Regions from separate parts of the Lysinibacillus sp. GJ-1 genome, predicted to be linked through region 1. Evidence: predicted binding sites of a transcription regulator. Region 1 holds the regulator's gene; the other holds the start of a gene.
The links. Region 1 encodes Rex, which represses fermentation and respiration genes when NADH is low (regulators of the CRP and FNR family bind a similar motif). Its sites were predicted from a motif close to TTGTGAAATATTTCACAA; they were not measured.

Region 1 (8,079 bases):
CTTCTAGCATTGCTTTACGACGGTCACCGAAACCTGGCGCTTTTACTGCTACAGCGTTGAATGTACCGCGTAGTTTGTTTACAACAAGCGTTGCAAGAGCTTCACCTTCAACGTCTTCTGCGATCATTAAAAGTGGACGACCTTGTTGTACCACTTGTTCTAATAGTGGTAAAACTTCTTGGATATTTGTAATTTTCTTATCTGTAATTAAAATGTATGGGTTCTCAAGAACGGCTTCCATTTTATCTGTATCTGTTACCATATAGTGTGATGCATAACCACGATCGAATTGCATACCTTCCACTACATCTAACTCCGTTGTGAAACCTTTAGATTCTTCGATTGTAATAACACCATCATTACCAACACGTTCCATTGCTTCTGCAATTAGTTTGCCTACTTCGTCGTCTGCCGCTGAAATTGCCGCAACTTGTGCAATCTCTTCTTTGTTGCTTACCGGACGAGAAATGCTGTGTAATTCTGTCAGCGCTGCTGCTACCGCTTTGTCAATCCCTTTACGGATGCCAACAGGGTTTGCACCAGCTGTTACGTTTTTCAAACCTTCACGGATAATGGCTTGAGCAAGAACTGTTGCAGTCGTTGTACCATCACCAGCAATTTCATTTGTTTTAGAAGCAACTTCTGCTACTAATTTTGCACCCATGTTTTCGTATGGATTTTCAAGTTCAATTTCTTTTGCAATTGTTACACCATCATTTGTAATTAATGGTGAGCCGAATTTTTTTTCTAACACGACATTACGACCTTTAGGACCTAATGTCACTTTCACTGCGTTTGCTAATTTATCTACACCTTGAAGCATTAATGAACGAGCTTCTTCTGAGAATTTAATGTCTTTTGCCATTTGAATTTACCCTCCTGAAATGGAATATTCGTTAAGCTTGATTCATATAATAATAATTATCCAATAATTGCAAGAATATCGCTTTCGCGTAAGATTAAGTATTCATTGCCTTCATATTTAACTTCTGTACCTGCGTATTTAGAGAAAATAATGTGGTCGTCAACTTTAACGTCAAGCTCTACACGTTGTCCGTTTTCTAAAACACGACCTGTCCCAACTGCTACTACTTTACCTTCTTGCGGTTTTTCTTTTGCAGAGTCTGGTAGTACAATCCCAAATGCAGATTTTTCTTCTACCTCGATTAGTTCGATGACAATACGATCTCCTAGTGGTCTTAACAAGTAAAACAACCTCCTATTAATTTAAATATTAGTTGAAAGTTTATTAGCACTCTATATCAACGAGTGCTAATACATTTATTATGATAATCAATCAATTCTTTTTTTGCAAGCGAGAACTTCGAAAAATTTTGTTTTCTTTCCATATTCCTCTACAATAGAAAGGAAGCTTATGAATGGAAAGGATTTTGACTGTGAATAATTCTCTAAAAAGCGTTCAGCATAAAAAAACTGCTCTTTACGTTTTAATCGTTTACATTATCATGCAAGTATCAGGTAGATGGTTGCTTTTACCGTTCCATCAATTCGTGATGAATACAACAGGCTTATCTCACGAACAAGCAGCTCCTATCACACAAGGCTGGTATATCGCACTCAGTTTTGCGATTGCATTGATTATAAGTTTAATTTTAACCACTCGCGATAAAACGTTTTGGGATGTCTATCAAGGTAAAAAAGAGTCTATCCCGCTTACAATTATGTGGGGCGTTTTAGGTTTCTTCCTTGTATTCTTCGGTCAAATGATTGGAGCGGCTATTGAAATGGCTGTTTTTGGAATCGAGGGTGGCTCACAAAACACTGCTGATATCGTAGCGATAGCTAAAGGTGCACCCATTGCCATTTTAGCGATTGTTGTCTTTGGTCCCATTTTAGAGGAATTTGTCTTCCGTCGCGTTATTTTCGGCTCACTTGTTCAAACGACGAATTTCTGGGTGGCGGCCATTGTTAGTGCTATTTTCTTCGCACTGATTCATTTTGATTTTTCACACATCCTGTTGTATACCATTTGTGGTTTAATCTTTGCTTTCCTATACCACAAAACAAAACGGATATGGACATCAATTATCGCGCACATTATGCTAAATGGCTTTGTAACGCTTATCCAATTAAACGCTGAACCGTTGCAAAAGTTTTTACAAGAACTGCAAAAAATGCAATAAAAAAAGCTGGATGTGATCATCACATCCAGCTTTTTAAATTAGTCATTCATTTCTTCTATTTGTCGTTTTTGCTCAGCCAACAAACGCTCCACTTGCTCACGTTCTGCTGCTATCCGTTCTTCCTCTAACTGCATTGCTTCAGCTTGTAAAAATTTACGATAGCCCCTGCGCGCTATAATAATACTAATCTCATAAATTACAAATAGCGGAATTGCTACAATAACATTTGAAATAAAGTCGGGTGGTGCAAGGAATACCGCTATCACAACTAACACGAAATATGCATATTTTCTGAACTTCACCATTAATTCAGGATTTAATATACCTAAACGTGCTAAAAATAACGTTACAACAGGTAACTGAAAAACGATTCCGAAAGGCATAACTAGGCGAAACAAAAATGAAAAATATGCGTTAATTCCTATTGTTTGTTTGATTTCTAAATCCGCAGATAAGCCCATCATAAAATGCATAACATATGGGAACAACACAAAATAAGAAAATGATGCACCTGCTATAAATAGAATAAACGAATAAGGAATATATTTTAAAGTAGCCTTACGTTCTGTCTCATGTAAACCTGGTGTGATAAACAACCAAATTTGATGAAGAAGCAATGGTGAACTTAAAACGAACGCTACAAAAACCGTCACTTGTAGGTAAATAACAAGAGGATCGGTCACATTAAACGCGTTTAAAGTTAGTTGCTCTGCTTCTTTACTATATTGAATATATTTAATAATTGGTTCAGCTAGATAAAAGCCAACAATAAGTGCAATAACAAAGAAAACAGCACAAATAAAGAGCCGTTTCCTTAGTTCTACTAAATGCTCTGTAACAGTTAATTCTCTTGGATTCATATTAAATTGACATCCTTAACTTACTTAACGTTATCATTTTCTTTATGTTCAATTACTTTCTTTTTTGCATCATCATCGTCATCAGCTAGACCTTTTGTTGCATTTTTAAATTCGCGAAGTGTAGAACCCATAGCTTTACCTAGCTCTGGTAATTTCTTTGGTCCGAAAATTAAAATTGCAACCACACCGATAATAACTATACTAACTGGTGTAATAGCACTTAAGTGCACAACCATTACAGCCACCTCCTCTTATATATATATCATTTTAACTTAAATTTTTAGGTTTGGCGAATTTATTTAGATAGTTTGAACGCCATCAATTGTAACTGTTTACAAAATTGTGAATGCACTTATTTATCGCTATTTCTTATTAAATAAATAAGCGCTTGCAATTCAACTGATAAATCTATTGTTAATAATTTCATAGAATCGGGTACAGTAATTCGCTCTGGTGTAAAGTTTAAAATACCTTTTGCGTCCATTGCAGCTAAGCGATCCGCCATCTTCTGAGCAGAGCGTGAAGATACTGTTAAAATAGCTAGGTCTGCCCCGTATTCAGCATACTTTTCTTCTAGTAAATCGGGATGATACACAGGAATATTGCTGATCATTTTCCCTTCCTTAGGCGCCTTCGAATCAAATGCCACCACAATGTGCGTATTATGATTTTTCTGGAAATTATACTTTAAAAAGGCATTACCTAAGTTCCCCACACCGATTAATGCTACTTTTGTTGTTTCATGCTGATCTAGTGTTTGACTAAAAAATGTCAATAGATGTTGTACATCGTAGCCATATCCCTTTTTCCCAAGCGCACCAAAATAAGAGAAATCACGACGAATCGTTGCAGAGTCGATTTTCATCGCTTCGCTCAATTCCTTCGATGAAATACGTTCCATTCCTTCTTGCGCAAAGTTTTGGATAAATCGATAGTAAAGAGGAAGTCTTTTAGTTGTGGCTTGTGGAATTTTCACTTCTTGTTTCAAACTTTTTCCTCCTTATAAACACATCAAATCCACAGAAGTGCATTTGAATATTCTTTTGAAACATGCTTATACAAATCAATTACATCACTGTGTAATTGCGTCCAGATATTTTCCAAGCTTATGCGGTAATCTGTGACATCCACTGGTGGATTTCCCTTTAGTTAACGGCGTTTTTTACGCCACTAACTAAAGAGAAATCGTTTCAATCTTACATGACAGCTTGGAATAAGTAAAGCACTGACATTGCAAGCAAATCCCTCATCATTTACACTAAGAATGAATTGAGGTGTCAAGAATGATTGTATTACAAGTCAATCAACTATATAAATCCTTTATTGCCGATGAAATTTTAAGTGGCGTAAAACTAGAAGTTCAACATCGTGATCGTGTCGCATTAGTAGGACGTAACGGTGCTGGTAAATCCACTTTACTAAAAATCATTGCTGGTCAATTGTCATATGATGCTGGCGATATTATCATTCCAAAAGGTGTACAAGTCGGCTATTTGGAACAACATGCTGGACTAAATTCTACGTTGTCAATTTGGGACGAAATGATGACAATTTTCGAACCGCTTCTTTCACAAGAAAAAGCATTACGTTCCCTTGAACAACAAATGGCTAATCCAGCCGTTTACGATAACTCTGACATGTATACAAAGATAATGTCCGAATATGACCAATTACAACATGATTTTAAAGATGCAGGTGGCTATCAGTACGAGTCTGATACACGCTCTGTTCTTCATGGAATGCAATTTTACCCAGAGGATTATGAAAAACCAATAAGCTCCTTGTCAAGGGGCCAGCGAACTCGTCTAGCTCTTGCTAAGCTGCTACTAAGCAAGCCCGATTTATTAATTCTCGATGAGCCTACCAACCATTTAGATATTGAAACGCTATCTTGGTTAGAGAATTATTTAAAAGGCTATGAAGGCGCTATTTTAATTGTTTCCCATGACCGTTATTTCTTAGATCAAGTTGTTTCTATCGTCTATGAAGTATCTCGCCATCGCGTCACAAAATATACAGGCAACTATAGTGCCTATTTAGATGAGAAAGCAAAAAACTATGAGCGCGATATGAAAATGTTTGAACGCCAACAAGATGAGAAAGCCAAGCTAGAGGATTTTATTCAAAAAAATATTGCCCGTGCCTCGACGACCAAAATGGCACAGAGCCGACGCAAAATGCTTGAACGCACAGAATGGATGGACTCCCCTGAAGGAGATGAAAAGTCCGCTAGCTTCGGTTTTACAATTGAACGGCAAAGTGGAAATGATGTACTTTCTATTGATGCCTTAGCTGTTGGCTACGGTGACAAGCAAATTTCTAGCGGCATAACACTACGAACTTTTCGTGAAGACCGCATCGCATTAGTCGGACCAAACGGTGTGGGCAAATCCACATTATTAAAAACCATAGTAAAAGATTTGTCCCCACTTGCAGGGGAAATCCGCTATGGTACTAATGTGCAAATTGGCTATTACGATCAAGAACAGGCGAAACTATCTAGCAACAAGAGCGTTTTAAAGGAACTATGGGATGAATGGCCATTAATGAATGAAAAAGATATTCGCACTGTACTTGGTCGCTTTTTATTCAGCGGCGAAGATGTGGATAAAACGGTAAACTCTTTATCTGGTGGTGAGAAAGCTCGACTGGCATTGGCAAAGTTAATGATGCAAAAAGCGAATTTCTTAATTCTCGATGAGCCTACCAACCATTTAGATTTGGATAGTAAAGAGGTGCTAGAAAATGCCCTAATTGATTATCCTGGAACGCTCCTTTTCGTATCACATGACCGTTATTTCATTAACCGAATTGCTACCAAAGTTGTTGAGCTATCTGGAGAAGGTTCTTTTGAGTATTTAGGTGATTATGATTATTATCTTGAGAAAAAACAGGAGCTTTACGAAATTGCTCAAATGAAAGCAGCTTCTCAGTCACAACTACAATCAACAGCATCTGAAAAGACCTCTACTTCAACAATTGATAAAGAGGCAAAAAAGCGTGAACGCCAAATTAGAAGAACTATTGAAGAGCTAGAAGTCAACATGCAGAAGGCTTCAGTAGAAATTGCTCGTTTAGAAGAAGCACTTTGCGATTCTGAAATTTTCACAGACCATGAGAAAATTATACAACTACAAAATGAGTTAGCTACTGTTAAAGAACAGCACGAAGTCATTGAAATGGAATGGCTTGAGCTAAATGAAGAATTAGAAAATATTATTTTGTAAATCGTATAGCAACTGTATAATCTTTTAAGTACTTGGCACTAAACATAAATACCTTGCATAATATAAGCTCCTAAATCTTAAAAATCCACTTCGCTTTCCGCGGGCACACACGTAAGCCGCAACCCTCGCTATCGCATGGAATGCCTTCGTCTTACGTTCTGTCGTGGATTTCCCCTCATAATTTTCAGAATTGTTTTAGTACCTGGCACCTTTAGCCATATGCTTGTCATATGGCTTTTTTCTTTACTCGCCTTTATTTTTCATATATATTGGTCAAGTGCTATTTTTCGACAAAAAATGCCCACAACTTTATTCACACTATAAAACTAGTAATATCAACATATCAACAGACTTTTCCACACTGTCCACAATTTCAAATTATTTAATCCACATAGTTTTGTGTAAAATACGCTACTATATATAGAATAATCACAACTTATGCACAAGTTATCCACATTTTGTGCATAAGTACGAATGTTCGCAGTTTTTTCACATGTTTTTTTCACACGTTCTGTGGATAATTTTCTGAAAAATTTGTCAACTATTCTTTTTCTATTATAAGTATATATTTTCTTACAATATTCAAGATTTTATACGTAAAAAAAGAGGATGCCCGAATAACTTGAGCCTCCTCTTTTCAATCTCTTAGTCAACCCACGATTTTAATTCCATACCTGGGCGACCATTCATCATCATATTTCCACGAATACCAGCTTCAAACATTGGTGTTGCGGCTGCTCCAATCATTGCTGCATTGTCTGTACACAATTTCAATGGCGGTACAAAAAATGGAATTCCCTCTTTTGCAAAAACCGTTTCAAGGGATGTGCGCAGTCCTTTATTCGCAGCTACTCCACCAGCTGCAATGACTTGTTTAACATTATACTCCCGCGCTGCACGCAATGTTTTAGCTGTTAGAACTTCCACTACACTTTCCTGAAAGCCCTTTGCAACTGCAGTTGGTGATATTTCTTCACCACGTTGATCCATATTGTGCTTATAGTTAATAACTGCCGATTTTAAGCCACTAAAGCTAAAATCATACGAGCCTTCTTCAAGCCATACACGAGGAAAAGCAACGGCTTCTTGCCCTTCATGTGCTAACTGATCTATACGAGGACCTCCAGGATATGGTAAGCCTAGCACGCGTGCAACTTTGTCGTATGCTTCACCTGCTGCATCATCTCGTGTTTCGCCAATCACTTCAAACGAACCATGCTCTTTCATATAAACAAGCTCTGTATGTCCCCCTGACACAACAAGGGCTAGAAGTGGAAATTCCATCGGTTGAACAAGTGCGTTAGCATAAATATGTCCAGCAATATGATGCACACCTAAAATCGGTATATTATTGGCAAAGGCAAACGCCTTTGCAGCATTAATGCCAATTAAAAGTGCTCCTACAAGACCAGGTCCTTCTGTAACAGCTACTGCATCTAAGTCAGAGGGCTTCATATTCGCTTGTTTTAGCGCCTCTTCAATAACAATAGTAATTTGTTCGACATGATGGCGTGATGCAATTTCTGGTACAACACCACCAAATCGCTTATGGCTTTCAATTTGTGAAGCTACCACATTTGAAACAATTTCAGAACCATTACGAATAATCGCGGCTGCTGTTTCATCACAGCTCGATTCAATTGCTAATATAACTCGATTTTCCATTATAAATTCACCCACATGACTAGGGCATCCTCCCCGTTATCTGTATAGTATCCTTTGCGTATGCCACCATCTTGAAATGCTAGCTTGCGGTAAAGGTTTTGCGCCACAGTATTGGTTTCACGTACCTCTAGGCTCATCACGTCCATTCCATGCTCACGTGCAATACGCATCGCTTCCCGCATT
Region 2 (8,079 bases), 710 kb from region 1:
TTTTCGGTTATTTAATTGATAAAATTGGTGCTAAAAATACGACTGTTATCGCCATGTCTATTGGTTTAGTGTCTATGATTTTATTGCTCTTCTTTGTTGAAAGTACAATTGCGATCGTTGTAGCTGTTGGTCTTTTCGGATTTGTCACAGCTTGTATAGGAACATTAGCGCCTGCTATTACTTCTGCTTTATTTGGTAATAAAAATTACAGTCAAATCTATTCGACAGTTTCAATCGGTTTGGCAGTAGCGGGAATTATTGCACTTCCAGCGTATGGCTATATTTTTGATTTCACAGGAAGCTACACAGCTGTTTTATATATTATTGTAATTATGTTAATCATGAATATTGTTTCTGTCTTAGTTGCTTTCCGTAATAAAGAAAAAATGGTGCAAAACGGATTGTGGAAATAAGATATTAATTGGCAAACTAAAAACTACACCTAACTTGCTAGACAAGTAATGGTGTAGTTTTTGTTTTTCAGGATAATTGTTTGAGAATTGTTTGAGTGACTGGCACCCAGTTAAATAATTTTTACATAAAAGTCTTTGCCGTTTATAATGTCAGTTACTTCAATGTTGTAATGAATTTTATAGTAATCATAAATATTTCGTGCTAAACCGGAGTGTCCATTTAAATAAGTTCCCTTTTTCACCTCTTTACGTGGATTGTGAAAATCAAAATATAGGCGCGAATCGTGGCACATCGAGTTTAAAATGGCTTTAAACTCCTGTTCCTCAATATGAATTCCTCGCGTATACTGGCACTCTCGGCGATACGTATCGTGTGAGACATTCACTGGTGAAGACTCAAGGGTCATTTCGATTTTTCTATTCAAATGTCAACAGCTCCTTTCAAGATTCCTAACTATTCTCTCTATTATAAAATTGTCAGAAAATTATATCAATATTTATCTATAGTGAAGAATGAAGAAATGTAACTTGTAGGGGAGGGATAGGGTAATCTACCAATCTTGCTGTTGCATTTCCTCTGCGATTACTTGAAGATCATAGGAATTAATGGTTAGAAGCGTATAGTCGTGGGTTTCCATATATTTTTCTGCCAAGTGCTTGATATACTTCGGAGAGCCTTCGTTTTCTTCATCATAAACAAGTAACAAACCGTCCGAATTTTGAATAATAAACTTGTCCTTCTCTGTAAACTGCCAAGGAGCCTCATACGGCTTTTTCGTGACACTTGTTACAAAGTCTGCCTGTGCTACTAGTGACAAATATTTTTCTTGTTTCATTTCTTGCCAATTTTTTTCTTGCTCTAAAAATGGTGTGATAACTGCATATTTTAAGTCAGGAAATTCCTCTTTTAATGTTAAGACAACCTCTACGCTCCATGTTTCAACACCTTGTTGTCCGCTGATAATGACCCATTCTAAACCTTCATCTAAAAGATTTCTCAAGCGATTTTCTAAAGCTTTTTTGATAATGGAGATACCAGGATGTTTATCATTGAAAATGCCAAGCTCATGTGGTTTATAGCCTGTAATAATTATTCGCTGAAGCACTAAAACGCCCCCTAAGCTGTTTGTATGTATCAAGTATACAGCAGGGGACGTATGAACACGAATGACAAATCTAGCAGGTGTGATGCCATATATTTATTTATTTTACGGTAGTTCCCAAGAAAATAATGACGCTTAAAATGCAAAAATTGTTAAGACTACAGTTGCTGTTGCACAAATGCCAAGAAACCACCAAGTGTCTGAGAAATCTTCTTTCGTTTCACTATTCATAGGACATACTCCCTTTCTGTTTAATGCGTCCAGTCCAAGACCAATTTGTCCACATACGTAACAACGCTTCAAATGAGCCTCGTTTAAATTTCTTTAAATAAACAATGCTTAATATGCATTGCAAACTATATACTGCAATTCCCAAAATAACGCCGCCAAAAACGCCCAATTTGCCAAATAAACCTAGTCCATAACCGTAAAACACGGTCGTACAAATCACCGTTTGTAATAAATAATTGGTAAGCGATAATTTCCCCACACTTTCAAAAGCGATAGACAGACGTTGAATAGGTCGGAAATGAAATAGTAGAGTAGTAAAACAAATATAACCAACTGCTAACACCATTGAGCCACCTACGAGCAATATAGAAGAAAATGGGCTATCGATAAAACTAATGCTTTTACAAGTGATGCCTATTGGAACAAATAATGAGCCGAGGATATACCATTTCTTTTCATCTTGCATATTTTCAAATGCATGATTTTTCGCTAGCGCCATACCTAAAAGAAATAATGGTGCAAAAAATAACGGTGCAAATAAAATCATTATATAAATCATAACTGGGTCATCTATGTCAGGAGGCATGACGTTTAATCGAAAGTCGAAAATTTCTTGATAGCTTCCATTTGCATAGGTAGTATTTGCTTTATCAATATATACGGCCATTTCTTTGTCATCTTTTGCTGATATTTCATCTGAACCATAAGTTAAAGCGGTTGTTAATACAAACAATACGCTAGCCCAAATAACTAATGTTTTTGGTTTGCGATTTATAAATGGAATTAAAAATAATGTAATAAATCCATAAAACAGTAAAATGTCACCTTCCCATAAAAATGTTGCATGAAGTCCGCCTAAAACGATTAATCCTATCGCTCTACGTAAAATAGACCAGCGACTTTTGCCTTTTTTATTGCGAACGGACTGTATCATTTTAATAAGGGAATAGCCGAATAATATAGTGAAAATCGGCATAAATGAGCCTTCGATAAATATTTTTACAAAATATAAAGCTCCTGTATCAAGAAAGGAAAGATCACCTAACTTTTCTTTGCCATACATTCCATACTGAAAAATGAGCAAGTTGGCCATTAAAATACCAAATAAACTAAATCCACGCATTGCATCGATGAAGCGTACACGATGTGCTGTCATTGCCTTTTAACTCCTTTATTGGTTAACTTATATATAGTGTAGTTGGGAAAGCTTATCGTGAATTAACGACTACCTTAAAGTAATCTTAAAAGTAGGTGACAAGGTGCAAGAAGCGGCGATATTTGTGTTAGAGGATGAACGTGCCATTGCGGAAATGATTGAAATTATTTTAAGAAAAGAAGGTTTTGTAAATATTACGTTATGCACGACGATAGAAGATGGGAAAAAAGTGATCGAGCAAAATGTTTTTGATTTTTACTTATTAGATATTATGCTACCAGACGGTAGTGGGCTTGATTTGGCGGAAGTTATTCGAAAGCAAAGTGATGCACCGCTATTTTTTTTAACAGCCAAGAGCAGTGATGCAGATAAACTTCGAGGGTTTATGAATGGCGCAGACGATTATATTACGAAACCGTTTAATCCGCTTGAGCTAGTAGCAAGGGTAAAAGTCCAATTTACTCGATATATGAAGCAAAAGAATGTATCTGGAAGTCACGTTTACACATGTAGCCGTTTTACTTTTGATATAGATGCAGCAGAAATAACTGTAGACGGAAAAAAGGAATTGATTAGCGGTCGTTTATTTTACTTATTGAAGTATTTATGTGAAAACGAGGGGCAAGTATTATCGAAAGAACAAATTTATGAACGTGTGTGGGGCGATTTTTTATTTGACGATAATACGGTAATGGTTCATATTCGCAAGTTACGTGAAAAAATAGAAAGGAATCCTGGTAAACCAACTTGCATTATTACGGTGAGAGGGATTGGCTATAAATTAGTTGGAGATGATCAAGTATGAAGCCGGCAGGGAAATTATCACTGCGTTTTGTATCCTACTTTATCATATTTTATTTACTTATCATTTTGGGCTTCATTATTAGTTTAGTGGTTTTTGGACTTTTTATAAATGAACGAGTCGGTGATAACATCCATACGATGAGTTCTTTTGAAATCGAAGATAATGCAATTGTGAAAAATGGTAAATCCGTAAAAATAGCCGATTTCTTAGAAAAACGCGCAGAGGAAAATGTAGGGCAGTTATATTTATTGAACAATGCCATGGAAATTGTCGATTATACAGGGGATAGTTGTGAGCTGTGTAGCATGACGGACCGTGAAATTATGGCGCTTAAACGTCCAGGCATGCATACGTGGGAAATACCCAAATACTATTTGTTGTTTTTACCTACATCGCCTTTGCAGCCTATGTTCAATGAGGTCTTGCAGGTGATTCGTGAAAAGAAAGAATTCCCTTCGGAGCTACTCGAACGCTTACAAGCTAATCAGATTGCGATTGAAATTTATAATGAGCGTTGGAATCGTGTAAAGGTAATCGGGGAGCATTATAAGAAATTGCATAAGCCGCAGTTGCTAGATGAAAAATATGATATTTTTGAGCAAGCCGAGCTTAGGCAAAGTACGTCATTAGAAGATGGTTCAACGCTAATAGTACGTATGCCAAACCCCTCCTATAAGCCATTTGAAGAGCCTTTTAATAAAGCAATGATTTTATTTGTGTCTATATTTTTTGGCGGGCATAGTATTTTGTTGGTAGGGATTATTTTGTTATCCATGAGCATTTCACGTCAATTTGTAAGGCCCCTTGTATATGTAATCTCTCGTATTGAACGACTAACGCAGTTCGATTATAGGGAAGTAAGTGATAATAAAATCCATCATCAAAAGACAGGTAAATTGAAAAGGAAATTTAAGTTATTCCAACCTGTTGATGAATCGCTTAATCATTTATCTGAACGTCTTGCTTCCAACGAAAGACAAATTCAGCAATCCGAGCAATTACGAGAGGAATGGATAACGGGTTTGTCGCATGATTTAAAGACACCATTAAGCTCGATTTATGGGTATTCTACAATGCTTGCTTCCGAAGAGTATGAATGGACGAAAGAAGAGATGCGAATATTTGCGAATACAATGCGTGAAAAAGCCAACTATATGGATTTACTTATACAAGATTTAACGTATTCTTATCAATTAAAGAATAAAGCAATCCAGCTCGAGAAAGTATCATTAGCACTTGCCACATGGTTACCCCAATTTGCAGATGAGCAAGTATCAATCAAAGTATATGGGGACGTAATGCTTGAAGCAGATGAGCTTTTATTAAAGCGCATCTTAGATAATTTAATTACCAATGCTAAAAAATACACACCAGAAGGTACGAAGGTTCTTGTAGAGGCTCAAAATATAGACAAAGGCATTAAGCTAACGATTACAGACCAAGGTCCAGGTATTCCACAAGATGAATTAGACAATCTTTTTGAACGCTATTATCGTGGTACAAATACAACAGATGATGCAACGGGCACAGGTCTTGGCTTAGCCATTACGAAACAACTGATTGATTTGCATAATGGAACAATATGCGTTCATTCAGATAATAATGGTACTATCTTTGAATTAAAATTTCTTGAAAAATTGCCCTTATGCTAACAATGTTTAATCATACAAGCTAACCATTAAAAAACCGCTAGAGGCTCATGCTTCTTAGCGGTTTTTTAATTATTTGGGGTGGGACTGTTCATTAGTTAATGCCACAAACAAAATATGAATGAAGAAGATTACTCGTTGTTGGAGTGATCTTTTTTTATGTAAATAGAAAGTGTCATGCTATTCACAAAGTTGTCAATGTCGTTTTTTTATAGTGGAAAACCCCTATATTTCTAAAAAGTTGGGTTGCTTATACTGGTTGCATAGAAGAAAAAGGAGATGCAATTTTATGAGGAATCAATGGGTTGATTCGTGTGGTAAATAAACAACAAAATCGTATTGCATATAAATCCCAAGAAAAAAAGTTAATCATTATTAGTTTTGTAATAGCTGGGATAATGTTGATGTCATTTGTCGGGAGAATATTTAGTAGCTAGGAGATGTATAAATATGAATGATTCAGCTGTATTTTGGAGCCGTGCCTTAACCGAATTAACATTATCTTTCCATATTATTTATGCAACAATTGGTGTTGGTATACCGCTGATGATTATGATCGCTCAATGGGTTGGGATTAAAAATAATGATGAGCATTATTTATTACTCGCTCGACGTTGGGCACGTGGATTTGTTATTACAGTAGCAATTGGCGTTGTGACAGGAACTGCAATTGGCTTGCAACTTTCTTTATTATGGCCAAACTTTATGGAATTAGCTGGTCAAATTATTGCTCTACCACTATTTATGGAAACGTTCGCGTTTTTCGTTGAAGCCATTTTTTTAGGGTTGTATTTGTATACATGGGATCGCTTCAAAAATCCGAAGAGACATTTACTATTATTAGTACCAGTAGCCATTGGTGCTTCTATGTCAGCAGTATTTATTACAATCGTGAATGCCTTTATGAATGCACCACAAGGATTTGATATTGTGGATGGGGAGCTAATCAATATTCAGCCCATACTAGCTATGTTTAATCCGGCAATGCCGACAAAGGTAGCGCACGTTTTAGTAACATCTTATATGACGGCAGCTTTTTTATTAGCTTCCATTGCTGCCTATCGCATGCTACGAGGGTCTGCGCACGTATATCATAAAAAAGCGCTGTATTTACTAATGAAATTAGGGTTAGTCTTTTCACTGGCAGCACTTGTAGTAGGAGACTTTTCAGGCAAATATTTAGCGGAATATCAACCTGAAAAATTAGCAGCAGCAGAATGGCATTTTGAAACGGAAGAAGACGCTTCCCTTGTTTTATTTGGTGTATTGGATGGAGAAGACATAAAATACGCTATTAAAATACCTTATGCTTTAAGTGTATTAGCGCATAATAATCCGTTTGCAGAAGTGACGGGGCTTGATCAATTTCCGAAAGATGAACAACCACCACTCTATATTCACTATTTATTCGATGTAATGGTGATGATTGGCACGTTATTAATTGTAGTGGCAGCTGTTTATGTTCTGGGTAAATGGCGAAATTGGCGATTTGTTTCGTCTAAACTATTTAAAAGAGTAATTGTTGCAGGTGGTCCACTTGCACTTATTGCAATAGAAGCGGGCTGGTGGTTAGCTGAAGTAGGGCGACAACCATGGATTTTAAGAGGGTACATGAAAACATCGGAAGGTGCGACTACGAGTGGGCAAGTAGATACGATGTTAATTCTATTTGCGGGCTTATATATCGTTTTAGCAATTGGTAGTATCATAGCGCTTATTCGGATGTTCCGTGACAATCCAATTGAACGTGAACTTGCAGAACATAAATTAGTTGAAGGTTGTGAAGAACCATGAGCTTAGAAGTTTTGGGCATTTCTGTACTATGGTTATTTCTCTTTGGTTATGTCATCGTTGCATCTATTGACTTTGGGGCAGGCTTTTTTAATGCCTATAGTGTAATGATTGGGAAAGATCATATCTTATCACAAGTGATAAAACGCTATTTATCACCAGTGTGGGAAATTACAAATGTTTTCTTAGTTTTTTTCTTTGTAGGTATTGTTGGTTTCTTTCCGCAATCAGCTTACTATTATGGCACAATTTTGCTAGTACCCGTAAGTATTTCTCTAATTTTAATTGCAATTCGGGGGAGTTATTATGCATTTGAATCTTATAGTGCAAAAAGTGGACACATTGGCTATAAGCTAATGTACGGTGTCACTGGTTTATTTATCCCAGCATCCCTTTCCATTGTATTGACGATTTCCGAGGGTGGATTCGTAACAATGGTAAAGGATCAGCCTCATTTGGAAATTGCGAAACTTTTTACTAGTCCTTTAACTTGGTCAATCGTGTTGTTAAGTGTTGTAGCGGTTCTGTATATTTCCGCAGTATTTTTAACTTGGTACGGTAAAAGAGCGAACGATGAACACGCTTCCGATTTAATGAGAAAATATGCACTTGGCTGGTCAATTCCACTTGTTGCAAGTGTTATCGGGATTATGGTGGAATTAAAGGGGCACAATACTGCGCACTATGAAAATATGCTGAATTTATGGTGGCTATTCGCCATGTCAGGTGTTCTTTTTATCATGACTCTAATCCTTTTAGGCGTTAAGAAAAAATATGGGCTAGCCGTTATATTATTGGTCGTACAGTTTGGCTTCGCCTTTTTCGGCTATGGCATTTCTCATTATCCTTACTTGTTGTACCCATATTTATCGGTTCATGATAGTTTTACAAATGAATCGATGGCGATAGCATTGGTCATTGCCTTTATTGG

Region 2: LO754_RS01230 (cytochrome ubiquinol oxidase subunit I) is a predicted target of Rex. The motif match lies at 5,530-5,547, and genes of this name have one in related genera.

The regions. Positions count from the first base shown of each region.
Region 1 covers NZ_CP088912.1:4,240,735-4,248,813, forward strand. The annotation lists gene groL (chaperonin GroEL) at 1-865, opposite strand, end outside; gene groES (co-chaperone GroES) at 922-1,206, opposite strand; gene LO754_RS21070 (CPBP family intramembrane glutamic endopeptidase) at 1,380-2,144, shown strand; gene tatC (twin-arginine translocase subunit TatC) at 2,183-3,004, opposite strand; gene LO754_RS21080 (twin-arginine translocase TatA/TatE family subunit) at 3,025-3,240, opposite strand; gene LO754_RS21085 (redox-sensing transcriptional repressor Rex) at 3,357-3,992, opposite strand; gene LO754_RS21090 (ABC transporter ATP-binding protein) at 4,288-6,231, shown strand; gene tsaD (tRNA (adenosine(37)-N6)-threonylcarbamoyltransferase complex transferase subunit TsaD) at 6,877-7,896, opposite strand; gene rimI (ribosomal protein S18-alanine N-acetyltransferase) at 7,896-8,079, opposite strand, start outside.
Region 2 covers NZ_CP088912.1:255,183-263,261, forward strand. The annotation lists gene LO754_RS01200 (MFS transporter) at 1-413, shown strand, start outside; gene LO754_RS01205 (hypothetical protein) at 524-838, opposite strand; gene LO754_RS01210 (SLOG family protein) at 965-1,519, opposite strand; gene LO754_RS01215 (DUF418 domain-containing protein) at 1,740-2,903, opposite strand; gene LO754_RS01220 (response regulator transcription factor) at 3,007-3,708, shown strand; gene LO754_RS01225 (sensor histidine kinase) at 3,705-5,360, shown strand; gene LO754_RS01230 (cytochrome ubiquinol oxidase subunit I) at 5,808-7,151, shown strand; gene LO754_RS01235 (cytochrome d ubiquinol oxidase subunit II) at 7,148-8,079, shown strand, end outside.